One region of the Paenibacillus sp. 01T431 genome, then DNA from elsewhere that is predicted to be linked to it. Evidence: riboswitches for the same ligand, from Rfam matches in the RefSeq annotation. Region 1 holds a riboswitch; each other region holds the start of a gene.
What was found. Region 1 has a riboswitch for cyclic di-AMP ahead of AC1DM9_RS03460 (TrkH family potassium uptake protein). Riboswitches for the same ligand answer to the same signal wherever they lie in the genome.

Region 1 (9,910 bases):
TGGTTTATTTGAATACGACGCATAACGAGCTGAATGGGGCGAACTTGAAACTCATCCCGTTAATAGCCCATGATAGAGCAGGATTTGGCGGAGCGTTGTTCTGTGCTGCGCTGGCCATTCTTATTATTGCGCTATGGGGAATCCAGCAGGGATCGCGCTGGATATGGTGGACGCTGCTGCTTGGCGGAGCACCGGGCTTCTATGCGGGCTTAAGTGTTCATCTATCCATCGGTTATATCGATTTTTTGCATCTTTCACCTGCGTTGTTTGCGTTATTGCTTTATATACTCGGACTTATTTTCTTGTATCCTTATTTAATGAGAAAGCAACAAGCATAGCGGAATTATATCTGATTAATCAGCTGCGTATCGTTGATAGGCAACAAAAAAAAGGAGCAGCTCGCTGCTCCTTTTTCTTATGAAATGATGAATTTCACGATTACAGCAACAGCGAAAATGACGGTCATTAAACCGAGCATGCCGCCAAAGCCGAACACGACGTCCATCAAGTCATGGCGAGGCTCTTCGTTAAAATGCTCGCGCGGGTCTCTTACGTTTTCCATCGTTGACGTCCTCCTTGAAAAAGACCGATTGCGTAAGTAACAACCAATTTACGGTCGTCTTTATGTAGTATCGGTTTATTCAACTTATATTAGTATACTCAAACAGATAAACAGTTGTAAAGCCAGAACCGGTGACAATTGTAAAACAAAGTATAGCCGAGTTATGATAAAATATGAACAGAATCATTTGGCAGTCGGAGGCGAGAGCATGGATCATCAGCAAACGGATCGGGAGCAGGCAGAGCAGCAGCTTGCAGAGGCAAAAGAGACGATACGGAACAAACTAGCTTTGCTCCCGGATCAATCAGGCTGTTACCTCATGAAAAACAGCGAAGGCGTCATCATTTATGTAGGCAAGGCAAAAGTGCTCAAAAATCGCGTGCGTTCTTATTTTAACGGCAGCCACAACGGCAAGACGCAGCGGCTCGTATCTGAAATTCGTGATTTTGAATTCATTGTAACCTCTAGCAATATGGAAGCACTCATTTTAGAATGCAACTTAATTAAACAATACCATCCAAGATATAACGTCCTGTTAAAGGATGATAAAACGTTCCCCTATATCAAAATTACGAACGAGAAACATCCGAAGCTCGAGGTCACAAGACGTATCATTAAAGACAAGGGCAAGTACTTTGGCCCTTACCCGAATGCTTATGCCGCTCAGCAGACAAAGAAGCTTCTGGACCGGCTATATCCGCTTCGCAAGTGCAAGACACTTCCTGATAAGGTGTGCTTGTATTATCATCTAGGACAATGTATTGCACCGTGTGAATTTGATGTGCAGCAGAGCGAATATGATCGGATGATTCAAGAAATTTCAAAGTTTTTGAACGGCGGTCAAGATGTCGTGAAAAATGAGCTGCAGCGCAAGATGGAGGAAGCAGCCGAGAAGCTCGAATTTGAACGGGCGAAGGAGCTTCGGGATCAGCTTATTGCAATCGATGCGGTCATGGAGAAGCAGAAGATTACGATGTCCGATGCGCTTGACCGTGATATTTTTGGTTTTGCAGTAGATAAGGGCTGGATGTGCGTTCAAATATTGTACATGCGCCAAGGGAAGCTCATTGAGCGGCATGGCACAACTTTTCCTTATTACGGGGAAGAGTATGATGATTTCATGACATTCGTTACGCAGTATTATAGCGATAATCCGGCATTGCCTAAGCAAATCCTGCTGCCAATACCGCCTGAGCTGGAAGCGGTGGAATCAGCGGGCGGAGTGGCAGCAGTTGATGAGGCAGCCGCTACGCATGCTGACGATGTCATTGCATCCTTGCACAGCTGGCTGAAGGTTAAGGTGCTTATGCCGCAGCGCGGACGCAAGAGCGAGGTCGTAACGATGGCTATCGATAATGCAAGGGTGATGCTGGACGAGAAATTCAGGCTTATCGAACGAGATGAGGAACGAAGCGTTAAAGCGTCAGAGTCGCTTGCAGGCTGGTTAGGACTGGATGAAGTACGCCGAATCGAGGCATTTGATAACTCCAATATTCAAGGTACGAATCCAGTTTCGGCTATGGTTGTCTTTACGGACGGCAAGCCAGACCGCAAGGAGTACCGTAAATACAAGGTTAAGACAGTACAAGGTCCAGATGACTACGAAACGATGCGCGAGGTCATACGGCGCCGCTACGAGCGTGTGGTGAAAGAGGAATTAGCTCCGCCGGATCTGATTGTAGTTGATGGAGGCAAAGGGCAAATATCAGCGGCGCTCGACGTGCTTGAGAATGAGCTTGGGTTATACATCCCGGTTTGCGGTCTTGTGAAGGATGCAAAGCATAAGACAGCGCAGCTTATGACTGGAGATCCTGCGGAGATTGTTCCTTTGCCAAGGGACAGCCAGGAGTTTTATTTGCTGCAGCGCATTCAAGATGAGGTGCATCGCTTTGCGATTACATTCCACCGCGAGCAGCGCGCCAAATCCATGGTGGAGTCGAAGCTTGATTCGATTCCGGGCATTGGCGAGAAACGACGCAAGCTGCTGCTCAAGCATTTTGGCTCGATCAAAAAAATAAAAGAGGCCTCAGTCGAAGACTTCCGGCCTCTATCTATTGGTGATAAATTAGCTTCGCAAATTATAGCTGCCCTAGGGGAGGAGTCGTCGTCATAGACGGCTTCTTCTCTTTTTTGTGACTTAAATATTTTAGAACAAATGCAATCAGTACCGGCAGCACGGAGAAGAAAATAGCCGAGATTATGTTCGGTGCTGTTCCAATAGTGAGCAAGGATAGGCCAACTGCAACGCTGTTGAAGATGGCATGGGTGAACATGGCTGTAATGAAGCCGTATCTGACGAAGATAAAGCTGAACAACAGCCCGATAATCATCAGCTCAAACAATCTCGTCGTAGACGGATAAAAAGGATACATCACATGGCCGAGCGCCCAGAAGAAGGTAGGCAGCAGTGCTGCGGCAAACGTGTTTTTAAACCACCTGCGAAATAGTCCAATACCGAAGAAGCGGAATACGGCTTCTTCGCCAATTGCGGCAGCCCAAGCAAGCACGGGCATCAGCCAAAGAATGCCCATATTGTATGGGGATTGTGAGGCATCTGATGTTTCCCAAGTGCCAATGGACAGCTTCAAGGCGATAAAGATAACCGATTGAATTGCGAATAAGATGATCGCGAATAAATAGGACAAGCCGACGCTGCGCCAAACATAATCGCCATACCCTCTTTGACCAAAACGCGGCCATAAAGCGCGGCCCTGCGCCTTCCAGAGGCCGTCTCCGGCAACAATGGATACATAAATGGAACCTGCCATTGGAATCGCTAGCAGAACACTTACGATGGCAGTGATCGAAACGGTAGCGCCTGCCATATCCGTCTCGCCGAGCGTAGCCCGGATACCATCCAGAACGTTTAAATTCATGATCGTATAAGTAATTAAATAAATGATCGTTAATACGATTCCGTATTTAAAGGATGTATGTTTTCGATACAAAACGGAGTAAATAATAGCTAAGACGAATAAAACGAAGCTCATGAACAGATAACCGATAGAGGTAAGGTATCCAGCTATTTTATCTTGTTTCTCTACATAGTTTATGTAATCGGATGGTGCTTTAAATGTAGGTTTATATTTAGTAATGATCGTACGGTCATTCACGACAAGAGCGTTAACCAATACGTTCAGATGAGCATTTTTAATGGAATAACCTGCAGGAGGCTGAGGCTGCCAATCGCCATTAGGCAATATTTGACCGCCTATGAATTCAGTACCGCTGAAATTTCCTGCTGTTAGGAAGGCAATAGCTTCTTTTGCTTTATCTGCATCTGATAGCTGTTCCCCCTCAAGCTTCAAGTTCCAAGCTACGACTTTCCCGCTATGCATATGCAGATAAACATATCCGCTGCCGCCGCCTATGAACTTAAGATCAACTTGAAACGTATCTGTAGGAAACCTAGGGTCGTATTTATCCGTATATGATTTGACCAGCTCATATTTAGATAAGTAGCCATTCATAATTTTATCGGTCTGATGTACGGCTTTAGCCGATTTCACCTTCAAGCCTGTTTCTTTTTCAACAAATGCAGACGCCTTATCTTCCGCCGCTGATTTCGTAATGACCTTGGTATTCATTTCGCCAGATGAGATAGCCGTAATCATTGGAACGATTTGTACGGCCCCATAAATAATAAAGCAAGCAACTGCTGCCCATATAAATCGTTTCCATTCATTGGGTTTAATAGAATCAATCATAGTTTCACCTCAACTGTCTTCATAATAAATAGCTCATTTTATTACCTTAACATATGAATCCCTAAATTATCCAATGAAAATGACCGTTTGTTTTCAAAAAAATGCGAAATAACGATGTCCAGCAAGCTAGCTATGTGCTGGTTCGTCCCATTGCCCTAATTTGAGCTAATATCGTCCTGTTTGTCATAAACGTCACCTTTATATCAGGAGTGTTTAGGGATTATAATCGTTATCGTCATACTAATTGCATAGCATAGCCGAATTTCCTAAGGAAATCGGGGGAACCATAAAGTTGTCTAAATGGATGAGCCTGCTGAAAGCAAAGCAGTTCAACATTAGATAGCATGGGGTGAATTTTAGCGGTGAAGCATCGTCTTCTTCCGCTGAATAGGGCTGCCTGTCCAGGCCCGAATCCGTCAGCTAACCTCGAAGGCGTATTGGAACAGGACTCATCGCACGAGCACTTGAGTTTCCAGTGCTTTTTTTTATGCTTAAAAACAATAAATGACAATATGACATAATCAAAAAGAAGGGAAATGAATGAAGGTTAGTTGGAATGTTTTGAAGTGGTCACCCCCGCGTATTTTGGTAAGTGGATTCGCTCTTATTATATTGCTGGGTGCCTTATTATTATCCATGCCTTTTGCATCGGTAAGCGGTGAGAGATTGCCTTTTATAGATGCGCTGTTTACGGCAACTTCGGCAACCTGTGTAACAGGGTTAGTTGTCGTTGATACCGGAACTTATTTCTCTATATGGGGTCAAATCATATTAATGTGCTTGTTCCAGCTTGGCGGACTCGGATTTATGACGATGGCGACGCTGGTAGCGCTCGTACTTCGCAAGAGGATTTCGCTGCGTGAGCGGCTTTTGCTGCAGGAATCCATGAACCAGTCGAGCATGGAAGGCATCGTGCGTTTGATTAGACGCGTTATTGTGTATTCATTGACAATAGAGCTTATTGGCGCTGCGTTGTTTGCTTCGAGGTTTGCATTTGATATGCCGCTGGGCAAAGCGATTTATTTTGGAGCCTTTCATGCGGTTTCATTGTTTAACAATGCTGGTTTTGATATTTTTGGGAACTATCGCAGCTTGACCTTATACGTTTCTGATCCAGTCGTCAATATTGCAGCTATGATGCTGATCATTTCGGGTGGACTTGGCTTTGTCGTTATGTCGGACCTGATGGAGTTCCGCAAAAACCGCAAGCTGTCGCTGCACAGCAAGGTCGTGCTATCTATGACAGGAACGCTTATTGCAGTAGGGACACTCGTCATATTTATTTTTGAATTCTCGAATTCGAAGACACTGGGCTCTCTGGACTGGGGCGGGAAAATTTTGTCCTCGTTCTTCCAGTCGGTAACGCCGCGGACGGCAGGAGCCAATACGCTTGATTATACGGCTATCCGGCAAGCGACAATGTTTTTCACCATTATATTAATGTTTATTGGCGCCTCGCCCGGCTCGACGGGCGGCGGCATCAAAACAACAACCTTTGCAACGCTGGTCGGCGCTGTATTTGCAATGATTAGAGGACGAGAGGACATCGTTCTTTTCCGTTACAGATTAGGCAAAGACAGAATTTTTAAAGCACTCACGATTACTTTGATCTCTTTATCGCTTGTCATTATTGTAACGATGATTTTGTCGATGACGGAGGATCAAGCTTTTATAAAGCTATTGTTTGAAGCGACATCAGCATTTGGAACAGTAGGATTATCCGTTGGTGTTACGCCAGAGCTGAGCCTTGTTGGGAAAATAGTCATTGCATTAACCATGTTTGCCGGAAGACTTGGACCCCTGACGCTTGCATACGCGCTTGGGCCTCGTACAGAGAAAGAGCTTTATCGGCATCCAGAAGGCAAAATTACGATTGGATAGGAGACTTTGCAAGTGGGAATTAAAAAGAAACAATTTGTCATCATCGGCTTAGGGAGATTTGGTTCGAGCTTAGGGCGCGAACTCGTCCAGCTTGGCCATGAGGTGCTTGGAATAGATAAGGATGAGGAAGCCGTTCAGGACATGAGCGGTATTCTAACCTATGCTGTATCAGCTGATTGTACGGATGAAGAAGCGCTGCGCTCCTTGGGTGTAAGAAACTTTGATTGCGGAGTTGTCGCGATTGGCGATGACATTCAATCCAGCATTTTGACAACCATACTGCTTAAGGATTTGGAAGTGAAGCAAGTTGTAGCGAAAGCTTTGACTGAACTGCATGGCCGGGTGCTTGAGAAAATCGGTGTAGACCGCGTGGTCTATCCTGAGCGCGATATGGGTATTCGAGTTGCGCATCAGCTTGTATCCCCAAATCTATTAGATTATATCGAGCTTTCCAAAGAGTATACGATCGCCGAGCTTGCTGTACCGCAATGCTTGGATGGCAAGTCATTGCATGATCTTAATCCGCGAGCTAGATTTGGATGCAGCATCGTAGCCATAAATAAGCCTAATGGCATCATCATTGCACCGACAGCAACGGATGTCCTTTCACTTCGTGATGTCATGGTTATTATAGGAACAAATGAGCAAATAGAAGACTTCGAAGCATCCGTTATCCGTTAATTTTTTTATGTAGTGGAAAAGGCTTATTATTAGAAAAAGCAGATTAGGCTGAAATGGATTTGGAAGTGTAATATTGGAAATGCTGAAGGACAGCAGCTATTTTAAAAGCTGCTGTCCTTTTTGCTGGGGAAGCCTGCTGCAAGCTCGTTGATCCATAGACGAACGGACGGGCTGAGGGCGGCCGAATCCGCATGAATGAGCGAGGTGGTACGCTTTGTATCTTCAAGTTCTCGAATGGGAATGACGGTAAGATCATTGTCTTCAAGCAGTTGATTGCGCATATATGATTGAGGCAGGAGCGTCGCAGCACGGCAAGTATGCAGCAGCCGAAGTATAGCTTCAAACGAATCAATTTCCATTCGCACATCCGGCTGAAGATGATATTTGTCAAACAGCTCGTCGGTCAACAACCTGTACCAAGTGCCTTTGGAGAACAAGATCATCGGCATGCCGGTCACATCCTGTATACCCAGCGTGCCTTTATCGGTAATGACCTGATTGCGAGGCACCACGAGCGATAGATGATCCTCAAACAGCGGAATGCACCGCAGCGTTGAATCTTCAATACTAGAGGCGACAATGCCGATATCGGCTTTGTGATCTCGCACGAGCGATACGATTTCGTGCGTCTTGCCGGTAATCGCTTTAATGTCGATCTCCGGATGAGTTGAAGTTAAGCTTTGAATGAGATCGGGCAAAGTCGTTTGAAGCGTCGTCAAGCTTGCGCCAATAGTAAGGGTCGTATGTCCAGCTGAGGTGAACTCAGAGACGGTTTGCAGATATTTGCGATGAAGCTGGCGAAGCTCCAAAGCATATTCATAGGTCAATTGCCCAATTCGAGTAAGCTCCAGCCGCTTTCCGATGCGATGAAACAAAGGAGAGCCTAGGTCCTGCTCAAGCTTGGCAATTTTGCGAGAAAGTGCAGGCTGAGACAGGTTTAGCAAGGCGGAAGCCTTGTTCATACTGGACTGTTCCACAATAACGGTGAAGACATGCATCTCTTCATTCATGAATGAAACCCCTTATGTCATTTTGTTATAAGAAATTATAAAAAATAAGCAATTCCATTATAAGCTTAAAAGGAGTAGGATGGGAAGTGTGGCTAATATGTGTCGAGTTTTGTTGACGGACATACATGCTGGGGTTACAATGTAGAATGATTTGCCAAGCGTAAACTGCTGATGACAACCATTGGCTGCACAGCACCTCGTTTGCGCTGGAATATAAGCAATGTATAAAGGGGAAACCGATACATTCTTATATTTTAAGAAAAAGCATGCTAGCACTCACAGTTTTGAAAGGAGAAGGAATGACATGAAAGGAAATTCGTATTTCTCGCGCAAGCTTCACTCGCTTCTCGGGATCATTCCACTCGGCGGATTTATCGTCGTGCATGGTCTGACTAACTACCAGGCGTTTGAACGCGGGCCTGAAGGCTTTGACAAAGGCGTAACTCTCATTAACAGCATGCCCGTGCTGCCGCTGCTCGAGATTTTCGGCATTTACCTCCCGCTATTGTTTCATGGTATTTACGGCTTGTATGTCGCTTACCAATCGAACACGAATACGGGACGTTTTAAGTACGGCCGGAACTGGGCGTTTACCGCTCAACGGGTAACTGGGGTAATTACTTTTGTATTCGTTTTCTGGCACGTATATCAAACTCGGATTCAAGTTTATCTCGGCCACATCACCCATGAGGAACTGGGATCAACGATGAATCAAATTGCGAGCAACCCTACTTACTTCGTACTTTATGTTATTGGTGTATTAGCAGCTGTTTTCCACTTCAGCAACGGCCTTTGGGCGTTTCTGATCAGCTGGGGCATTACGATTGGCCCGAAAGCTCAACGCATCTCTTCATATATTTGCATGGGCGTTTTTGTAGTCGTATCAGCATTGTTTATTCTTTCGCTTATTGCATTCAGCGGAGATCAATTCAAAGAAGCTGCAAGTGCTGCATTGGCACTTACGAATATCGGTTAGTTTGTAGACAAGGAGCGAAACGTTATGGCTAAAAATAAAATTATCATCGTAGGCGGCGGTCTTGCAGGCTTGATGGCTACCATCAAAGCAGCAGAAGCTGGCGTTCACGTTGATCTGTTTTCACTAGTACCGGTCAAACGTTCCCACTCAGTATGTGCACAGGGCGGCATCAATGGCGCTGTTAATACAAAAGGAGAAGGCGATTCTCCATGGGAGCATTTCGACGATACCGTATACGGCGGAGATTTCCTCGCCAACCAACCGCCAGTTAAAGCAATGTGTGATGCGGCACCAGGAATTATTCACTTGATGGACCGGATGGGCGTTATGTTCAGCCGTACATCCGAAGGCTTGCTGGATTTCCGTCGCTTCGGCGGCACGAAGCATTCCCGTACAGCATTTGCAGGCGCAACGACAGGTCAACAGCTGCTTTATGCACTGGATGAGCAAGTTCGCCGCTGGGAAGCAGCAGGACTAGTTAACAAATTCGAGCACTGGGAATTCCTTGGCGCTGTTGTTGACGATGACGGCATTTGCCGCGGTGTTTCAGCACAGGATCTTCGCTCGATGGAAGTTCACACGGTTCGTGCAGATGCAGTTATTCTTGCATCAGGCGGTCCTGGTATTATTTTCGGCAAAACAACGAACTCTGTTATCAACACCGGCACAGCTGCCAGCGCAGTTTACCAGCAGGGCGTTAACTACGCAAACGGCGAGTTCATTCAAATTCATCCAACAGCTATTCCAGGCGATGACAAGCTCCGCTTGATGTCGGAATCAGCGCGTGGTGAAGGCGGACGGATTTGGACGTACAAAGACGGTAAGCCTTGGTACTTCCTAGAAGAAAAATACCCAGCTTACGGAAACCTTGTTCCTCGTGATATTGCGACTCGTGAAATTTTCAGCGTGTGCGTAGATCAGAAGCTTGGTATCAACCAAGAAAACATGGTTTACCTTGATTTGTCTCACAAAGATCCGAAGGAGCTTGATGTTAAGCTCGGCGGTATCATTGAAATCTATGAGAAATTCATGGGCGACGATCCACGGAAAATCCCGATGAAAATCTTCCCAGCGGTTCACTATTCAATGGGCG
Region 2 (9,910 bases), on a different contig from region 1:
AGGGCTGGAATGTCCATCAGTATCATGGCAATTCTGAGTTCTACAGCGACTTCGGCATATACAGCGTTCGGATTAATGTGCCTGAGAACTACACCGTCGCTGCAACGGGCTTCCAAACAAAGCCTATCGAGATCAAGGAAGCAACAAAGATTTACCAGTTTTATGCTGATGATATTCATGATTTTGCTTGGTCGGCCTCGCCAGACTTCGTATATGAAGAGACTGCTTATTCAGATACCGGCATTCCCGGTGTACGCATTAAGCTGTATCTTGATCCTGCGCATGCTGACCTTAAGGACCGCTACATGCATGCAGCCAAATCCGCACTCTCAAGCTACGCCAAGTGGTATGGAGAATATCCTTACAGTACGCTGTCGATCGTCGTTCCGCCCAAAGGAGCGAACGGAGCTGGCGGCATGGAGTATCCAACACTCATAACCGCTTTCGCTGCAGAAAATGATAACCCAGGCTACGATCTTGAACGTACGGTCGTGCATGAGATTGGCCATCAATATTGGTACGGAATGGTCGCCTCTAATGAATTTGAGGAGGCATGGCTGGACGAGGGGTTTACGTCCTATGCCGAGGATAAAGTAATGGAGACGGCATACGGCTTGGAGCCGAATTTACGCATGGAAGCGAGCTATATGACCAACCCCGCTCCGCTCAAGCAGCAATCTTGGTCATACGCCAGCCACTCGCAATATGCCGAGAATGTATATTTGAGGGCAAAGCTGGTGCTCATTGGCATCGAGAATCAGGTCGGCTCCAGAACGATGCAAAAAATATTGCGAACCTATTTCCAAAAGTATAAGTTCAAGCATCCATCGACAGCAGACTTCCAGCGTGTTGTCGAACAGGTAACAAAAACGAAATGGAATGATTATTTCAGCCAATATGTCTACGGCAACAAAATGGCCGACTTTTCGATCGAATCGATTCATGTACGCCCAGTCACCCAAGATGGTGCTGAGATGTATGAATCTGTTGTACTCGTTAAGAAAAACGGCGGCAGCAATGGCGAGATTAAAGTGTTGATGAAGTTTACTGACGGCACCAAAATAACAAAGCTTTGGGATACTCAGGAATCCCATATGCAATATAAACAGCTGCATTCCGCTCCGCTTGAATGGGCAGTCGTTGACCCAAACAACAGCAATGTGCTTGATAATAAGCTCATTAACAACTACATGCAGGCTCAGCTGCCAGAGGATAAACGCACAAGATGGAGCCTCGGCGTTGTCCAACTAATTGAAGGACTGCTCGGGTCGCTGAGCTGGTAAGTAATTGCGTTCAAGGAGCGATAAACGATGAAAATACATTTGAAGCAAGGCTGGCGGTTAGCGGTAAAACATTTTTACATTGTTGTTTTATTATTTCTTTATCAGCTGATCTGGGGGTTCTTCCTTTACCGCTTCATTGATTCGGTCGTAGCTCCACTGCTGCGTCGATATCCAAGCTCCGCTCCTTCAGAAGCAGCCGTTCAGCTATTCATGACCGAAGCACAATTCCAGCTGTTCAAGACCGATCTCATTAATCCTTACGTCTGGACGCTGGGCGGTCTCCTTGTTGCCCGAATGCTGATCACTCCCTTATTCAATGCCGGTCTATTCTATTCGTTAAATCAGTCCAGATCGAATGGAGGGACACGATTTCTAGAAGGTATTCGCAAAGCTTGGAAGCCTGTAGTTCTGCTTTACTGGATCGAGGTTATTTTATCTGTGGCTCCTGCTTGGTATGTGCTGCCGCGCTCACTGGATGCGCTTCTAGAGAGCGGCTCTATTCCAGAGCTGCTGCAAATGGTGCTGCCTAGCGCCCTTCTATGGCTCCTATGGGGCACAGTACTGCATCTGCTGTTTCTAGCCATGCAATTCAGCGCTGCATCAGGAGGAAGCATATTCCGTTCCTTATGGCACGCTCTCCGAAATTTCCTTACCTATGCAGCTGTGTCGCTCATCATGTGGGGGATTGGAGCGGCTGCTGGGCTTGTGGTGACAAGTCTCTCCATGCTTTGGGCCGGGCTGATTGCACTCATTCTGCATCAAGGCTATTATCTCATTCAAACACTGATGAAGGTTTGGACGATTGCCGCGCAATATGACTTTTTGGAAACGAAAAGAATGTAGCAAACCAAAAAAGCCTTCAGCGTCCTCTAGATGCTGAAGCAAAAATAAACCTTCATTCCACGCTTTGCTGTGGTGTGGAGGTTTTTTTTACAACTAACCGCAACTAAATGATGGCAGTTCTGTATAAATAACTGAAAGAAAATCAAAAATGGGGGATATTCACAAATGATGCGTAAAAAACTAGTTATTATATCCATGGTATTGCTCTTATCGGGCGGTTCATTGGTTGCAGCAGACAAACTATTTCAAAAGGTAACGCTCCTTTATAATAATAAGCAATCCACTGACGATGCTGTCGTTGTGGATGATAAGGTTTATATTAGCATTCGTTCTTTAAGTGACAGCCTTCAAGCCTTCGTCCAATGGAAGAGCAATGATAAGAAGCTCATTATTCAGAAGCCCAATGTGCATATGTTTCTAATGAACGAGAAGCGAGCTATGTTCGGACAGGTTGATAAAGGCAGTGTTCAGAAATTTTTAGTGCAAGCACAAATCGATAATTTGAATATGGCGATTTCAGAGTTCAAAGTGACCATCGTTGATCCTAATGATAAGGAAACGACAATCGACAGCCGCAGCCAGGATGATGATGATTTTAAAGAGTTCGTCGAAAAAGACACCTTTTGGTTCAGCTCCAAGCTCGTTTCCTACGATTTCAAAAATGCCGGAAAATACAAGGTACAGTTTTGGATGCAGCAAAAAAACAACGATCCACAGCTCATTTCTGAAAAAATCGTTACTGCAAAATAAATCTTTTTTTCGATTGCCCAAAGGGGGCTGTTCTCATGAACAGCCTCCTTTGTCTATTTCTGCCGCTCTATCTGGAGCAGCAGCTAGGCTGTCTGAATCTACGCTTATTCACGAGTGATATAGATGAGATTTTTCTAATTTATGAGGAGCAAAATGGTGAAATACCGCCGTTTACGGCACTTTAAGCTAGTCCTTGCGATATAGCGCCTAAAGGACAAATCGGTATATTTTACACAACATCCACATAATTAATGAAATTGACTCCATGTATTTAGTTAGAAAGCACTACTATGGCGTGTTTATATTACAGAAAGAACGGTTTAACGAAGCAAATTGTCAAAAGGTTACATGAGAATTATTAGAAATTGCCACTAAAGGCAGGAGATCATTGAAAATAATCGAATATTTCTCAAAGCAATAAAAAAACTGCCTAATTCCCTATTGGGATACGGGGGAACCACTTTGGGTGAATTGATTCCGACGTTTGAGTTTTTTTCAAACGCCCGAGGAATCATAGGGAGCCTTCAACCGAACCCCACAGCTAACCTCGTCGGCATTGGAAGGAGTTTCACAATTGAAGAAGATTACCGCATTAATCCTGGGTCTCGTTCTCGTGCTCGCTTTTCAAGCGGGAAGCGCTTTCGCTGACTCAAAATTGAACGGAATTGTTAATGATCTTATTGGCACTCCGTACAAAAGCGGCGGAACGTCGTCGAAAGGTTTTGATTGCTCCGGCTTCACGAGCTATGTGTTCGAGAAAATGGGCATTGAGCTTTCACGTACTTCTGGTTCGCAAGCAAAAGAAGGTACAAAGGTCGCTAAGGCTGACCTCATTGCGGGAGATCTTGTGTTCTTCGACACAGTTGGCGGCAATAATAGCGCCATATCCCATGTTGGCATTTACATTGGAGATGGCAAGTTTGTACATTCATCCTCGAGCAGAGGCGTTGTAACTGACAAACTTAACTCCGAGTACTATGAGGGACGATATGTAACTGCTCGTCGTATCATGGATGCTGATTCATACCAAGCCAACGTTGACGTAAAATAGAGCAGCCTAATCCCTCTTCTTGAGGGTTGAACGGGTAGACTCATCTAGCAAAGCCGCAGTTTTTTGTCCTCTGACGACAAATGACTTGCGGCTTTGCTGTTTCATTCCAGCTGGAATGCGGCCGTTCAATGTTGCGCTTATGGAAGGAGCTATCACTGATGTATTTGTTTATTCACCGCAAGGATTTGCGTATTGCAGATTTGCGCGCTTTTGATTATTTGAAGAAAAAAGAGAAACAAGGCATTCATTTGCTAATCATAGATCCCGTTATTACAGGAGATGGCCGTTTAACTAGTCATAGCGGCCGGAATTTCATGGCGCAAGCCGCCTCGCTTCTGCACAACTATTCTAATGCAGGAAAGGAACTGCATGTGCTTTATGGTAATCCTGCTGCGATCACCGAAGCTCTGCTGCATGCGCATCCTATTGATGAGGTTATTGTTCATACAGACTATACGCCTTACTCACGGCAGCGAGATGAGCAGCTTGGGCTAATCACACGCAGCCTTGGCCGCCGCTGGATGTCTATTGCCGATTCACCTCTTGCTGATCTAGATGCTTTCCCGGCATTTGCTCGAAAAATGGATCCATACAAGGTTTTCACACCCTTTTATCGCAAGTGGAGCAGCTTTATGCTGGAGTGCTATAGCCCAATGAGTGAAACGACGATTCATGAGCTTGCTACCTTAAGCGAAATTAATGCCAAGGTTGCGCAGTCCTTCGCTTTGCCCGAATCCGTTTCATGCGCCCTAGGCGGCACAAACGTGCAAGGATCGTCCAAAGGATTATCCAAGCTGGAACGGTTCGTACGAGAACGCCTTGCCTCTTATTCGGAGAGCAGGGACGCCTATGCCGATGATCATACAAGCCAGCTTGCACGTTTCCTTAATACGGGCGCCATCTCCGCCCGCCAAGCCTACGAAATGACCCAAGGGCTCCCGGGGTCTGAATCATGGGTACGGCAGCTGGCATGGCGTGATTTTTATTTATATCAAGCGATGTATCATGATGATTTCTTTCGTTACGAGCAGCTAGCTGATATGTCCAAGCTCTCAAATGCTCATCTAGAAGCATGGGCTGCAGCTGCCACCGGCATTCCAATCATTGATGCGGCCATGACGCAGCTCAATCGTACAGGTGAGCTGCCCAACCGCTTGCGAATGGTAACAGCCATGTTTTTAACTAAAAATCTGCTATGCCCCTTCACGCTTGGCGAACAATATTTCCGCCTTCACTTAAGCGATTATGACAATACGCTTAATCGCGGCGGTTGGCTGTGGTGCGCTTCACTCGGGTATGACGCAGCGCCTTACTTCCGCATCATGAATCCCGCAACTCAGTCACAGACGCATGATCCTAGCGGCAGCTATATTAGGCGCTGGCTGCCTCATTTGAATCATCTGACAGACAAAGAGATTCATCAGCCGCAAAGCGGTGCCATCGTCGACTTGAAAGCATCACGCGCGCGCGCCATAGAGGTATACAAAACCATTCTTAAATAGCTGAAAGCATTTAGAATAACACGTTTAATAATAAATAAACCTCCACACCCGCTTTGAAACAGCGAATGTGGAGGTTTTTTTATAATTTGCAGTTCATTTAAGCCTTGGATCGTACGCTGTGAACTTGTTTTCTTCCGAGCAGGAGCATCGCCGCTAGCAGAAGCAGCATCAGTATAACTAAGCTGCTTATATACCATAACGTAGATTGCACATTGTACTGATCCATTATCCAGCCAGTCAAACGAGGAAAAATCGCTCCTCCAAGCCCGCCGAATGCTACAAGCAAACTCGTCGTCCTCTCCGTCATACCCGGAATGAGCTCATTGGCATAAACAAGAGCGATACCGAATATACCCGAGAAGAACAATCCGCTAAGTGCGACAAAGGCAAGCATCCAGCTAAGCTGACCCATAACAGCCATTAAAACAAAAACGACCGAGGCGCCCGCTGTAGCAATAAGCAAGTAACGCGAATAACCCATTCGGTCAGCCAGCAGCCCCGCAAATAGACGCCCTAGCACCATCGTTCCCCAGAACAAGCTGAGCACCGCTGCCGCACTGGAATCTCCTACACCTGATCGAACGATGAGAATAGAAGGCAGATAGTTAGAGAAGCTCATTTCCATTCCTACATAAATCATAAAAAATAAAGCCGATAACAAGAGAAATGGAAGTGCTTTGCGCGGATAGCCAAAAAAGACAGATCCGCGAGTGGTTTGCATTCCTTCCAACTCATTCGAATGGCCTTCCTTCACTCCCGGTGTTCGAGCAACTATACCAAGCTCATCATCCAGCTCTCCAAAGGACATCGTCAGCCAGAGAACAAAGGTGATGCCTGACATCGCTGCCAGAATCGGAAAGGAAACCTGCCATATGCTATGCTGAATCAGATAAGCCGCTGCAATTGGAATCAACAATGCACCAACGCCAAAAAAGGTTTCCAATCGGCTCATTGCCGATGCCTTGCCGTTTTTCGCCATATCAATAATCATTGCGCCGACGACCGCTTCCGTCATCCCAAAGCCAAGACCCGCAAGCGGAGCAATCGCGAGCATCCAGCCCCATGGCAGCAGCAAACTATACGCCGCCTCACTCAGCGTCAGTACGCCCATCGCAATCAGTACTGCGCCTCTTTTTCCAACTCTCGAAGTAATAGATGGCGCTAACAGAACACCCACCAGGAACCCGAGGAATTGATTCATAATCCATTGCCCGCCATCTTTATAGGTTAAACCATAATGAGCGATGAGCTGTTCCAAGATAGATCCGCCCACAACATGGGCAACGCCGATGACTAAATATGACAAGCAGCCTAGCCAGATCAACTTCTTCATTTTGATGCTTCTCCTTATTTACGCGCGATCAACGCACGCCTATCTGTTATAATAAACCTATTTCATTCGACATTCGCTCTATTCAGCTACTTTTTTTCAAGCGGAGGTAAAAACAAATGACAAGCCATCAAAGCTCTATTCATTATAATCGAGATGAAGGCGATATGACCATATGCCCGCTCGAAACCGTCCATGCACAGCAACTATGCGGCTGGCGCTACGAGGCTCCATTTGATGTTTATAATTGGCCGACTTGGGAGCAAATGAAAAAAGACGAAATCGAATTTGGCGATCCCGTCCTTCGTGCTGCCCAATATATGGCTGTCCTAGACGCTCAGTCTGCGCTTATTGGGTTCGCGCAGTTTTTTCCTTTAACAGGCGTAACGCGGCTCGGGCTCGGATTGCGGCCTGATCTTTGCGGTAAAGGCCTCGGCCTTGCCTTCACACGTCTCATTGTGGCAGAGGCAATAAGGCGCACCCCTCAAAACGAAATTGATTTGGAGGTGCTTACTTGGAATACTCGTGCGATGCGCGTTTATGAACAAGCCGGCTTCCATATTACCGACACCTATGCGCGTTCTACTCCCACTGGCTTTGCCGAATGCCATTGTATGGTTTATGAGCCAGCAGCCGCACGTTAACGACGCTGGACTCCGCGCTCAGAATCCCTCAAATCCATAAGTAAAATAAGACCAGGCGCTGCTAGAACAGATACGGTTCTAATCCATGCGTGAGAATCGAGATCAGTATAGGCGCGCGAAACGATTGCACGTCGATGCTCATTGAGCTGGACGAGATTAGGAACAAAATAGGGACGCCAACACCAGTTGGCACCGCGGTATTGCTCCTCTCGCCTCCAAGCCTTGTCCGCATCGCGATAATAGTTGGATGAGAGCTGAATACCGCTCTCATTGCACAAATAAACCCGAATGCAATGGTCGTAAAGCTCGGGAAGCAGCCCCTCTATCCATTCATCCTCATGATCCAGGTAACGCGTCTCCTGAACAAGCGCAACCCACTGCTCTGCCAGCTTCTCCGATTGCCGCTGCCAATAGCGTTCAGTTCCAACGAAATGCAGCAGATGCTGATCAAGCTCCGCTTCAATTAGAGATGCAAAACAAGCAGGCTCACGAAACTCCGGCTCTGCCCTTGCAAACATATAGCCTTGGACGTAACGGGCGCCTGCCTGAATTGCGCGGGCCAAATCCTCCCTTGTCTCCACTCCCTCGACGAGCAGCGAAGCTCCAATTTGCTCTGCTAAATCAGAGAAGGATCGCAGCACACCGAAATAGCCGTCATGAGTCGCGCTTTTCTTAATCATATGAATATCGATTTTGAGCAGGTTGGGCTGAATGTGAGCAATCCGATCCGTATTGCTAAAACCACTGCCTACATCATCGATTGCAATTAAACAGCCCCTTGCCCGGTATATGTCGACAACAGAACGAAGCCTATCCATGGAACCTTGGAAGCTTTCCTCCGTTATCTCGATGACAATTCGTTTAGGGTCAATTCCGTACTTATCAAGCAGCGACAACGTGTAGAGCTCGCCGATTTCCTCATACCGATAAATCCAAGACGGCTTCAAATTAATGAATAACATCGGCTGCTCTTCTTCCATTGAAGCCAGCTTCGAGAATGCTTGCTCCCGCAGTACCCGGTCCACAATAATGTGGTCATCTTCTGGAATTTGCTCATTGCAGAAGAAAGGTCCAAGACTCCTCACGGAATCACCCTTTACAGCTCGAGCAAGCACCTCGTAACCCATAATGCGTCTTGTATCCATCGCTATAATGGGCTGATAAAATGCAGCTAATGTTTCACCATCCAATTCAAGCGCTTTCGGCAACAGCAACGATGATGAGCACTCATTCATGTCGTTCTCCTCTATGTTAGATCAATGTCAAATTATATGTCATGTTGTATTGAATAACATTGTAATAGAGTCGACATAAAATGTAAAGATCCGACAGGAGCACTACTTATATGAAGTTTTATGCCGAATGCTTATATCAATCTAATGATTTGGGTCACCTTATCGTCTTGTGAAACCTCTATGATGTGATGTTTGCTATTATACGTAATGACACCGCTGCCTACCTCAATGACCGGATTCTCTCCTAGCCCAAAGAAAACATCATCCGCCAAAGCCTCCATCACTTCATGCCGATCGCTTACAGGCAGCTGAGCCCATTCATCTGGTTCCATTTCAAAAAAAGTATAGCTATTCTCAATTTCAGCCACAGCTGCTGTAAAATCCTTCAATATATCTGAATATTCTCTTGCATGTCTTACGCCCATTTGCGTATACCACCTTTGCTATCGTCATTTTTTGTACATATCTCTCTACTATTCTACCGCATTTTATCATTTTTTAACGCATTCGCCTTAAATCATTCCATATACTCTAACTTCAGAATACCCATTTGTCGATAATATAAGAAGTAGAGAAATGTCGAAAATGTATTGGACGGGGTGTATGATGAAAAATTCAACAATTATTGGTTTGGTGCTAGGATTAGTCGCTGTACTTGGAGGCATGGTTTTAAAGGGAGCACACCTGTCCTCTCTTGCAAATCCAGCTGCTTTTATGATTATTATTTTGGGAACTATAGCCTCCGTCATGATCGCCTTCCCGATGTCCGAGCTATCCAAAGTCGGTAAACTATTCAAAATGGTGTTCACTGAGCAAAAGCTGCCTATGCGTGATGAGCTGATTCAGCGCTTCATGGAATGGGCTTCCATTACACGTCGCGAGGGTTTGCTCGCTCTTGAAGCAAAAGTTGACGAGATTGAAGATACATTTCTTCGTAACGGCATGCGTATGATTATTGACGGAAATGACCAAGATTTTGTACGCGATGTTTTACTTGAGGATATTGCCGCAACAGAAGACCGCCACAAAGCGGGAGCACTTATTTTTACGCAAGCAGGTACATATGCCCCTACACTTGGGGTACTCGGTGCAGTTGTAGGCCTCGTTGCCGCACTTGCTGATATGAGCGATATGGGAAAACTCGCACATGCCATCGCAGGAGCTTTTATCGCAACACTTCTTGGTATCTTTACAGGTTATGTATTATGGCATCCTATTGCTAATAAACTGAAGCGCATGTCTAAGAAAGAAATTCAAATCCGTCTTATGATG
Region 3 (9,910 bases), on a different contig from region 1:
TACGGATAATGGACAAGCTGTTCTTCCTACTATTCGTTCTCGAACGCAGTGGGTGCCTTTCCTGCCGATGTCGCCTGAGATTATGCTGCAAACTCTTATTGCTGAGGGTGCTCCATCTATTTTAGCCCGAACCGTTGTTCAATTAACATCAGGTTTAGACGGTGCAAGACAATTTCTCCAGCAGAATCAGTTTGCAGAAATCAGAACCCTAGTGATACAATTAGGCAAGGAGAGTTTGACCCGATTCACCGCGGCGATGATCACTGCTGGACAACAGCTATTTAAAACAGATTTGGTAGAGCATACGCAACTGCTGTTGTCGTTATTAGTTATATGGTTTAAAGATTTGATACAGTTCCAGGCCGGCAGGCAGGACAACATCGTTTTTATAGATCAGTTGGATTGGATAAGTAAACATGCATTTAATCGTTCGTTCGCAGGTTGGGTGTCCTGCATCGAGCATACGTTAGAAGCGAGTAAGCGTATGCGAGCGAATGTTACGCCCCAGCTCGCATTTGAGCAACTATTGGTAAACTTACAGGAGGGCTAATTCTTGTATAATGTCATCGGCGTCCGCTTCAAGAAAGCGGGCAAGATCTATTACTTTGATCCGGTTGAGCATCCCGTGGATAAGGAACAACATGTTATTGTTGAAACAGCACGCGGAATCGAATACGGTAAAGTGGTGGTGGGACAGAAGCAAGTCGGTGAATCGGATGTTGTTCTTCCTCTTAAGAAAGTGATACGTATTGCAAGCGATGTGGATGCAAAAGTTGTTGAAGAAAATCGCGCCGCAGCCAAAAATGCGTTTTCTACTTGTCTTGAAAAAATTAAAGGTCATCAGCTTCGCATGAAGTTAGTTGACGTTGAGTTTACGTTTGACCGTAACAAAATTATTTTTTATTTTACGGCAGAAGGCCGAGTTGACTTTCGCGAGCTAGTAAAAGATTTAGCCAGCGTATTTCGAACTCGGATTGAACTCAGACAAATCGGAGTTCGGGACGAAGCAAAGATGCTCGGTGGTATTGGTCCATGTGGACGAGTGCTTTGCTGCTCCTCTTGGCTGGGTGATTTTGAGCCCGTATCGATCAAGATGGCCAAGGATCAGAACTTATCGCTTAATCCGACAAAAATTTCTGGATTATGCGGTCGTCTCATGTGCTGTCTGAAATATGAGCATGACAATTACGAAAGCATTCGAGAAGAACTTCCGGCAATTGGAAAATTCGTAGTCACCTCATATGGTGAAGGTAAGGTAACTGGTATTAATACATCCACCAAAAGTGTGTATGTGCAATTATTTGATACACCAGGTAAACCGAAAGAACTGTCGATGGATGATGTCGTCATCAAATAAGCGGCAGAGTGCGATTCTCACGGGTGAGGTTACACTCACGCTTGAAGCTCTGGGGTGGGAACTTGGAGAAGAACAATATTTTTGCGAAAATGGACGAGCTGGATAACCAAGTAGGTGTGTTCCATAAGGAGCTTACGGACTTGAAGCAGAAGGTAAAAGAGCTGCTCGAGGATAATAAGCGTCTAAGTGAGGAGAACAACCAGCTGCGTCAGTTGTTTAAGAGAGAGGCTGAGCTAGAGCATGAAGTTGTTGCAGCTCCAGCCAAAGGAATTAAACCGGGAGTAAGCAAAGAGGAACAGGTCATCACTGACCATGCATTCGCGGAAGCGGGAGCAGCTATTGGTGAAGGCCATGACAACTTAACTCGGTTGTATCACGAAGGATTCCACATATGCAACGTTTATTACGGGCATTTGCGGACGGAAGGCGACTGTTTATTCTGTCTATCCTTTCTTAATAAATAGTGGAATCCGTACGACATGCCGCCCTTGCCGCAAGGGGCGGTATTTTTATTAAATATACAATCAAGGAGCGGCCCAAATCGTGTCGGAACATATAACCTTAGCAGAAAACGAACGTCTCGATGATCTTATGACAGAAAATGGTTTAAAAATTATACAAAGCCGGGAAGTGTTCAGCTTTTCACTTGATGCCGTATTATTGTCACGGTTTGCAAGTGTGCCAAAGCACGGGCGAATTGCTGATTTATGTACGGGCAATGGTGTTATACCGATGCTTCTTACAACGAGAACAAATGCGCAAATTGATGCGGTTGAGATTCAACCGAGATTGGCGGATATGGCTAGAAGAAGCGTAATGCTGAATAAGCTGACGGAGCAAATAAACGTTATTGAGCAGGATTTGAAATTATATCCTAAGATTGCGGGTAACGGGGTATATGATGCGATAACGGTAAACCCGCCTTACATGCCAATAACAGCAGGTGAACAAAACGAAAACGAACATTATGCGATCGCAAGGCATGAGATTCATTGTACGCTGGATGATGTCGCAGAAGCATGTTCTAGGCTGGTGCGCCCTGGCGGCAAGGTCTCGATGGTTCATCGTCCTTCGCGTCTGCTTGATATTGTGGAAACGATGCGCAAATGGAGACTTGAGCCGAAGCGGATTCAATTTGTGCATCCTCATGCAAATGCAGAGGCAAACATGGTATTAATAGAAGCAATGCGTGATGGGAAGCCTGACATCAAGCTTCTTCCACCAATAATGGTATATGAGAATGGGGTGCAGATCGTTTGAATATACAAAAAAGCTTTGCCGATGCTTCCAAAGAAAATGTTGGAAGCCTTTATTTGGTCGCGACACCAATTGGAAATTTAGAAGATATGACTTTCCGTGCGATTCGTACATTGAAGGAAGTACAGCTTATCGCTGCTGAAGATACGAGGCAAACACGGAAGCTGCTTACACATTTCGAGATTGGAACTCGTATTGTCAGCTATCATGAGCACAATAAACAAGCCAGCGGCCCTGAGCTGATCAGATTGCTTCTAGATGGGCAATCCATCGCATTAGTTAGTGATGCGGGTCTGCCGGCTATTTCGGATCCAGGTGCGGATCTCGTGAAGGACGCTATTGAAAATGGTATTTCCGTTATTCCTATTCCAGGAGCGAATGCAGCATTGTCTGCACTTATTATATCGGGTCTGCCTACGGACCGATTTTTGTTTGCTGGATTTCCGCCGCGCGAGCGAAAGTCATTAATGAAATGGCTGCTCGATATGCAAGCACAGAAAGGGACCCTGCTTTTCTACGAGTCACCCCATCGTATAAACAAAACACTTGATGCACTTCAGGAATGTCTCGGCGATCGCCAAATAGCATGTATCAGAGAACTGACAAAACGCCATGAAGAAGCGGTCCGCGGCCGAATTTCAGAATGTATAGCATGGTTTGAGGAGCATCCGCCGCTCGGAGAATTTTGTGTTGTGGTGGAAGGATCAGAGGGTGAGGGGGCAAGTGAGCTGCCAGCGGCAGATATTTGGTGGTCTGAGCTTGATCTTGCTGCCCATGTTGCTCATTATGAGGAACAATTTGATCGTAAGGAAGCCATTAAGAAGGTTGCGCTCGATCGAGGTTTGCCTAAACGCGAAGTATATAATGAAGTAAATAGATAGATGATTATCATATATGTGAAATAGTAGACAAAAAAAAGACCTTCCTGGCCGGGTTCAAGCGCAGGAAGGTATCAAGGAGTATAAAAAAGGTTAGAATTAACAAGTTAATAAGTACAGTATAACTTATTTTTTTTATTTTGTCACAGGTGTTGGCATTTCTGACAAACAAACATGACAAACAATTTTTCCTTTGAAATAAGATACGTTTTCTGCGTTGCCACAGAAGATACATGCAGGCTCATATTTCTTAAGCATGATGCGCTCGCCATCTACGTAGATCTCAAGTGCATCTTTCTCGCCTATTCCAAGTGTACGGCGCAATTCGATCGGTATAACGACGCGTCCTAGCTCATCAACCTTACGAACAATACCAGTAGATTTCATCATAATCTATTATTGCCCCTCTCAAAATACGTTTCGTCATCGTTCGACATAGTTTTTGCTTTTATGATTACTATAATACCAACGATTACCATAATAGTCAACCAGGAATATTCCCCGGATAGCTGAATTCACAAGTATTTGACTAGTTAGTACGGTCATATTACTCTGTAATAGAATACAACAGCTTCGACAATTTGGAAACTAATTTCCGACACTATTCGACATGAAAATCATTTTTTGTGTCGAAAATATGAACAAAGGAGATGAGAGACGATGAAAAAACAGCTGACCGAAGAGAAAGTTTTTAAGGATCCTGTTCATCATTATATATATGTACAAGACCAAACGATTTGGGATCTGATCAATACAAAAGAGTTTCAAAGACTGCGCCGGATACGACAGCTAGGAACCTCCTATTTGACCTTCCATGGAGCAGAGCACAGCCGGTTTTCACATTCACTTGGCGTATATGAAATTACTCGAAAAATTATTTCTCAGTTTGAACGAAACAGCTATCCTGACTGGCCAGTCGAAGAAAAGCTAGTCTCGCTTTGTGCTGCTTTATTGCATGATGTTGGTCATGGTCCGTTCTCGCACTCCTTGGAAGAAGTATTCGACACGGATCACGAAGAGTGGACATGTAACATCATTTTGGGAGATACAGAAATCAATCGCGTGCTAAGTGCTGTATCGGAGCAGTTTCCTGCTCAGGTCGCTGCAGTCATACAAAAAAAATATCCACAGCCGATTGTTGTTAGTTTGATTTCAAGCCAAATGGATGCTGATCGGATGGATTATTTGCTCCGAGACGCGTATTTTACAGGTGTAAACTATGGAACATTTGATTTAGAACGCATTTTGCGCGTATTGCGTCCTTATAAAGGGCAAATTGTAGTTAAAGAGAGCGGTATGCATGCAGTCGAGCATTATTTGATGTCTCGTTATCAAATGTATTGGCAAATTTACTTCCATCCGGTGACCAGAAGCTCGGAAATTATTCTACGTCAAATATTTCGTAGAGCACAGGAGCTTTACGTGGGTGGCTACTCCTTTCAGTGGATGCCTAAGCAGCTGAAATGCTTGCTTCAGAACACGATGACGGTGCACGACTATCTGAAGCTGGATGAAGCGCTCGTTCAGACCGCTTTCGCAGAGTGGGCGGAGGAGCATGATTCTATTTTAAACGATCTATGTGAACGATTTCTGAACAGGCATTTATATAAGTACATTACGCTTGAAAACCCGGATGAAGAGCTGCTAAATGAGATTAGCGAATGTTTCTCTTCTATAGGAATGAATCCGGATTATCATATGGAAATTGATTTTCCATTTGACTTGCCATATGACGTATATCGACCAGATAAAAAAGAAGGAGAAAAGAAAGAAAAAGCGCCGATTTTGTTGTTAGATGGTTTGGAAGATATAAGCGAAATATCCTCTAAATCCGACATTGTTCGTTCTATTACCGGCCTGCATCAAGGACAATATCATCTTTATTATCCAGAAGAGCCGCTCAAAAAAAATATTCATCGATTGCCGGAATCACTTCGTAAGCTTTTCAAACTCGATTGAAGGAGCATAACATCAACATGACATTACTTTTTGATACACATACCCATTTAGATTCGGAAAAATTTGATGAGGATCGCGACGAGGTCATCCAGCGTGCGAAGGATGCAGGCGTGCATATGCTTGTCAATATTGGTTTTAACCGTGAAACAATCCCTACAACCATGGCGCTTGCCGAGAAATATGATTTTATATACGCAGCAGTTGGTTGGCACCCAGTTGACAGTATAGATATGCTTCCAGAGGATTTGGAATGGATTGAACGTCTATGCGCGCATGAGAAGGTTGTCGCCATTGGAGAGATTGGACTCGATTATCACTGGGATACTTCTCCAAAAGAGGTACAACAAAGGGTTTTTCGTGAGCAAATTCGTCTTGCTCGTAAGGTGGGCAAGCCAATTGTCATTCATAATCGGGATGCTCATGAGGACATTATTCGTATTCTTCAGGAAGAGAATGCAGCAGAGGTTGGCGGTGTCATGCATTGCTTCTCCGGCAGCTGGGAAACGGCTAAACAATGTCTTGATATGAACTTCTATATATCATTTGGAGGACCCGTTACTTTCAAAAATGCAAGGGTGCCAAAAGAGGTGCTTAAGCAGGTTCCAATCGACCGGATTTTGATTGAAACCGATGCTCCATATTTAACTCCACACCCGTTCAGAGGGAAGCGAAATGAGTCCTCTTACGTCTCTTTAGTTGCAGAGACAGCAGCCGAATTATTGGGCAAAACGGTAGAAGAAATAGGTGTAATTACGACTGAAAACGGTCGAAGATGTTTTGGTATTGTCTAAAAACGAGAGAAATAGTGAGAAATAGAGACCTTTATCGCGTAAAAACTAATTTTTATAGCGATAATCGCTTATTTTTTCCTGCTTTATCCTGCTTTTTCGCTTAAATCGTCTTTTATCGTATCTTTACAATTGACCTCGTATGAAGGTATGATTCATCTCAGAGCAATAAAATTTTGTATTGGATTTCCAGTTTACGCTTAATCTCCATTCGGAGAGCGGGGGAACCATGTACGGTTTTTAATTCCGTATTTTGAATTCTTCAGGGGTGAATTTCGAAGCCATTGCCATGAGCATTGTGTAACGAATAGGGCGACTCTCTTGTCCGAATCCGTCAGCTAACCTCGCAAGCGTTATAGAGAGTGATCAACCTCGTGCATCCATTTTTCTGTATCCCAGTGAATCATTTAACCGGGAAGCCACGAAACAGATCCTCTGTCGACGGCTTCTTTTTATTTTCGAATAATCGGGAATTTGTCGACATAGGGATAAAAGATGGGGGTGGGAGGATCGATAGCAGTACTGGATTGCGTGCTCGCACGCCAATATACTATAGTCGCGTCAGTTGTATCATGCGTAACACTTGGCGGCGGGGCTATGAAGGAGGACCGATGAAGTGGGAATACTCCAGGTTAAGGACACCCATGGGAAACGATCATCCAGCATGTCTTTCGCATTGCGATGGAAGCGTGAAAACTTGCGTTTGATTCTTTTGAGTGCTACTATCTCAATCGCTATGACTTTCATGTTTTTGGTGTTGTTGTACGGAACGGCTGTCAAAAGCGTCTCCGTAGTAGTGAACGGACAAGAAACCGTTGTGGAAACGAAGCAATGGGTCCTGCAACGCCTACTGGATGAACAAGCTATCGCAATTGGACCACATGATGAGGTGTCCATACCGCTTAATGCGGCAATAAAGGACGGAGATCGTATAGAGGTGACTCATGCGATACCGGTAATTGTGAAGGCTGATGGCAAGACCTCTACTGTATATACGACAGAGAGAACAGTGCAGGCAGCGATCGAGGAATTACATATTCCAGTTCGTGGTCAAGATAAAGTAATACCTCCGCTTCATACCGTTTTGGACAACGAATTGACTGTAACCGTCGTTCGCGTAGATAAGAAGGTAGCTGAGACAGAGCGTGCAATGCCATTCTCTATTGTGAAGAAGAACGATCCGACGCTGGAAGCGGGCAAGCAGAAGCTTGTTCAACCCGGCAAGGAAGGTCTGATCGTAGAGAGTATCGAGAAGCAGTACGAGGACGGAATCCTTATATCGAAGAAGATGGTCAGCAAGGTGGTTGAAACCGCTGCGGTTAATCAGGTTGTCGCCATCGGAACGAAGAAGGAAGAGCCTAAAGTATCTGTGCTCTCGAACAAGAGCCCGAGCTTTACTTCGCTTACGAAGAGCGGTGTAACGTTTAAGGCGAGAAAAGTACTTAAAAATGTCACGTTGACTGCTTATTCTGCAGACCTCTCTTCAACAGGAAAAGATGAAAGCCATCCGGAATACGGGATTACATCATCAGGCACTCGGGTGCAAGAGGGTCGGACGATAGCTGTTGATCCGAAGGTTATTCCCATCGGTTGGTGGGTTTATATTGAAGGAATCGGTTTCCGCCGCGCTGAGGATAAAGGAAGTGCGGTTAAAGGCAACAAAATCGACGTATACTTTGATAGTACAAAGATTGCGAACAAATTCGGCAGGAAAAAAGGCATCACCGTATATGTGCTGGGGCCGAATAAACCGACTGCAAGCTAATTGAGCGGTTACCATCATCTTATCGCAATAATCAATTAAATATGCCATCATAAGGAGAGGCACTGCCTCTTCTTTTTGCATGTCTAAGGGTCTAATACAGTTTATGTAGAAGGGGATGATCTTGGTGATCAAAGAGATCATTGTCGTTGAAGGCAAAGATGATACCGTTGCAATAAAAAGGGCGGTAGATGCAGATACCATAGAGACGAATGGTTCCGCTATCGGTGAGGATGTATTGAAGAGGATTGCGCTGGCCAATGAGCGTCGCGGCGTTATTATATTCACAGACCCTGATCATGCAGGAGAACGCATTCGCAAGATTGTTGCGCGTCATGCGCCAGGATGCAAGCATGCTTTTTTGCCGCAGGAGAAGGCTTTGTATAAAGGGGACATCGGCATCGAAAATGCGAGCCCCGAGGCTATTCGTGCGGCGCTCTCTGAGCTCCGAACAGAATCGGCAGATGAAGCGGGAGAAATTAGCTGGGAAGACTTAATGGATGCAGGTCTGATTGTACATCCTGATGCGTCTAATCGTCGCTTGGTTATAGGCAAGCTGCTCGGAATTGGTTATGCGAATGGCAAGCAGTTCTATAAGCGCTGTACAAGCTTTCGGATTTCCAAAGCAGAGTTTACGGAAGCTTTCCGTCAAATGGAAAAGGAACTGGAGGGATAGCTGAATGAGTCAAGAGCATAGTGAGCTTAGCAAGGAAGCAGTAAAGCCATCCGCGATAGAGGTGGCTACGCCCAAACGCACCAAAGAAATCATTGCGAAATACGGTTTTTCCTTCAAAAAGAGTTTGGGACAAAACTTTCTGATCGATCAAAATATATTAAATAACATCGTAGCGGCAGCTGAGCTTGATGAAACGAAGGGCGCGCTTGAAATCGGCCCTGGTATTGGCGCGCTCACACAGCGGCTTGCCAAAGCGGCTGGTAAGGTGACGGCTGTCGAAATCGACAATAGGCTCATTCCGATTTTGAAGGATGTGCTGGAGGGCGAGGAGCATACAACCGTCATTCATGGCGATGTGCTTAAGCTTGATTTGAAGAAGCTGTTCGAAGAGCAGTTTGCGGACGTAACAGGTGTAAGTGTTGTTGCCAACTTGCCTTATTATGTGACAACGCCAATTCTTATGAAGCTGCTTGAAGAGAAGCTGCCGCTTGAGCATATCGTCGTCATGATTCAGAAGGAAGTCGCGGAGCGGATGGCAGCGAAGCCAGGCGGCAAGGAATATGGCAGCCTCAGTGTAGCCGTTCAATATTACTGCGTGCCTAAGGTTGTCTGCATGGTGCCTCATACGGTGTTTATACCGCAGCCAAATGTAGATTCAGCCGTTATTAAGCTGTCATTGCGTGACAAGCCAGCTGTTGATGTACCCGATGAGGATCATTTCTTTAAAGTGGTGCAAGCCAGCTTTGCACAGCGACGGAAGACACTGGCGAATAATCTAACTGCATTCGTGGGCAAGGAGCGCCGCGAAGCATTAACGGAAATGCTTTTAAGCAACGATATTGACCCTATAAGACGCGGTGAGACGTTGTCGCTCGAGGAATTTGCGCGGATTAGCCGCAGCATGCTGGAGGCCGGCTGGTAGAGCTAGGCCGTTTCATCATAAAATACTCACCATTCGCACGTTCTGCCCATAGGATAGACGAAGAGGTGATTTACCCATGAAGCAAGGGGACCTGGTCGTCCGCAAATCGTATGGCGGTGACGTGCTGTTCAAGGTTGAGGCTATTCGTACACATACTGCCGTTCTGAAAGGCACGGATTACCGATTGCTTGCGGATGCTCCGATTCCTGATTTGTCGGTCATACGCGATCCAGAAACGACAAGTGCGGTGCAAGAAGTTCGAATTAAAGTGAATGATTCATTAAGACGCATGCATTCTGAACGGGAACGTC

Region 2: linked by a shared signal. The riboswitch ahead of AC1DM9_RS29920 (C40 family peptidase) and the one ahead of AC1DM9_RS03460 (TrkH family potassium uptake protein) in region 1 are both predicted to bind cyclic di-AMP.
Region 3: linked by a shared signal. The riboswitch ahead of AC1DM9_RS30845 (ubiquitin-like domain-containing protein) and the one ahead of AC1DM9_RS03460 (TrkH family potassium uptake protein) in region 1 are both predicted to bind cyclic di-AMP.

Annotation. Positions count from the first base shown of each region.
Region 1 is NZ_JBFTPT010000002.1:174,950-184,859, forward strand. It holds gene AC1DM9_RS03440 (dihydroorotate dehydrogenase) at 1-338, shown strand, start outside; gene AC1DM9_RS03445 (YqzM family protein) at 416-562, opposite strand; gene uvrC (excinuclease ABC subunit UvrC) at 771-2,675, shown strand; gene AC1DM9_RS03455 (CPBP family intramembrane glutamic endopeptidase) at 2,641-4,269, opposite strand; cyclic di-AMP (ydaO/yuaA leader) riboswitch at 4,515-4,719, shown strand; gene AC1DM9_RS03460 (TrkH family potassium uptake protein) at 4,810-6,150, shown strand; gene AC1DM9_RS03465 (potassium channel family protein) at 6,169-6,831, shown strand; gene AC1DM9_RS03470 (LysR family transcriptional regulator) at 6,933-7,841, opposite strand; gene AC1DM9_RS03475 (succinate dehydrogenase cytochrome b558 subunit) at 8,146-8,817, shown strand; gene sdhA (succinate dehydrogenase flavoprotein subunit) at 8,842-9,910, shown strand, end outside.
Region 2 is NZ_JBFTPT010000023.1:40,736-50,645, reverse strand. It holds gene AC1DM9_RS29940 (M1 family metallopeptidase) at 1-1,283, shown strand, start outside; gene AC1DM9_RS29935 (hypothetical protein) at 1,311-2,126, shown strand; gene AC1DM9_RS29930 (hypothetical protein) at 2,292-2,876, shown strand; gene AC1DM9_RS29925 (hypothetical protein) at 2,912-3,061, shown strand; cyclic di-AMP (ydaO/yuaA leader) riboswitch at 3,294-3,447, shown strand; gene AC1DM9_RS29920 (C40 family peptidase) at 3,451-3,927, shown strand; gene AC1DM9_RS29915 (FAD-binding domain-containing protein) at 4,086-5,429, shown strand; gene AC1DM9_RS29910 (MFS transporter) at 5,527-6,762, opposite strand; gene AC1DM9_RS29905 (GNAT family N-acetyltransferase) at 6,879-7,403, shown strand; gene AC1DM9_RS29900 (EAL domain-containing protein) at 7,400-8,638, opposite strand; gene AC1DM9_RS29895 (hypothetical protein) at 8,770-9,063, opposite strand; gene motA (flagellar motor stator protein MotA) at 9,245-9,910, shown strand, end outside.
Region 3 is NZ_JBFTPT010000025.1:64,623-74,532, reverse strand. It holds gene holB (DNA polymerase III subunit delta') at 1-550, shown strand, start outside; gene AC1DM9_RS30880 (PSP1 domain-containing protein) at 554-1,357, shown strand; gene AC1DM9_RS30875 (initiation-control protein YabA) at 1,420-1,821, shown strand; gene AC1DM9_RS30870 (tRNA1(Val) (adenine(37)-N6)-methyltransferase) at 1,949-2,617, shown strand; gene rsmI (16S rRNA (cytidine(1402)-2'-O)-methyltransferase) at 2,614-3,495, shown strand; gene AC1DM9_RS30860 (AbrB/MazE/SpoVT family DNA-binding domain-containing protein) at 3,628-3,882, opposite strand; gene AC1DM9_RS30855 (HD domain-containing protein) at 4,153-5,451, shown strand; gene AC1DM9_RS30850 (TatD family hydrolase) at 5,469-6,242, shown strand; cyclic di-AMP (ydaO/yuaA leader) riboswitch at 6,427-6,607, shown strand; gene AC1DM9_RS30845 (ubiquitin-like domain-containing protein) at 6,856-8,004, shown strand; gene rnmV (ribonuclease M5) at 8,129-8,677, shown strand; gene rsmA (16S rRNA (adenine(1518)-N(6)/adenine(1519)-N(6))-dimethyltransferase RsmA) at 8,682-9,599, shown strand; gene yabG (sporulation peptidase YabG) at 9,676-9,910, shown strand, end outside.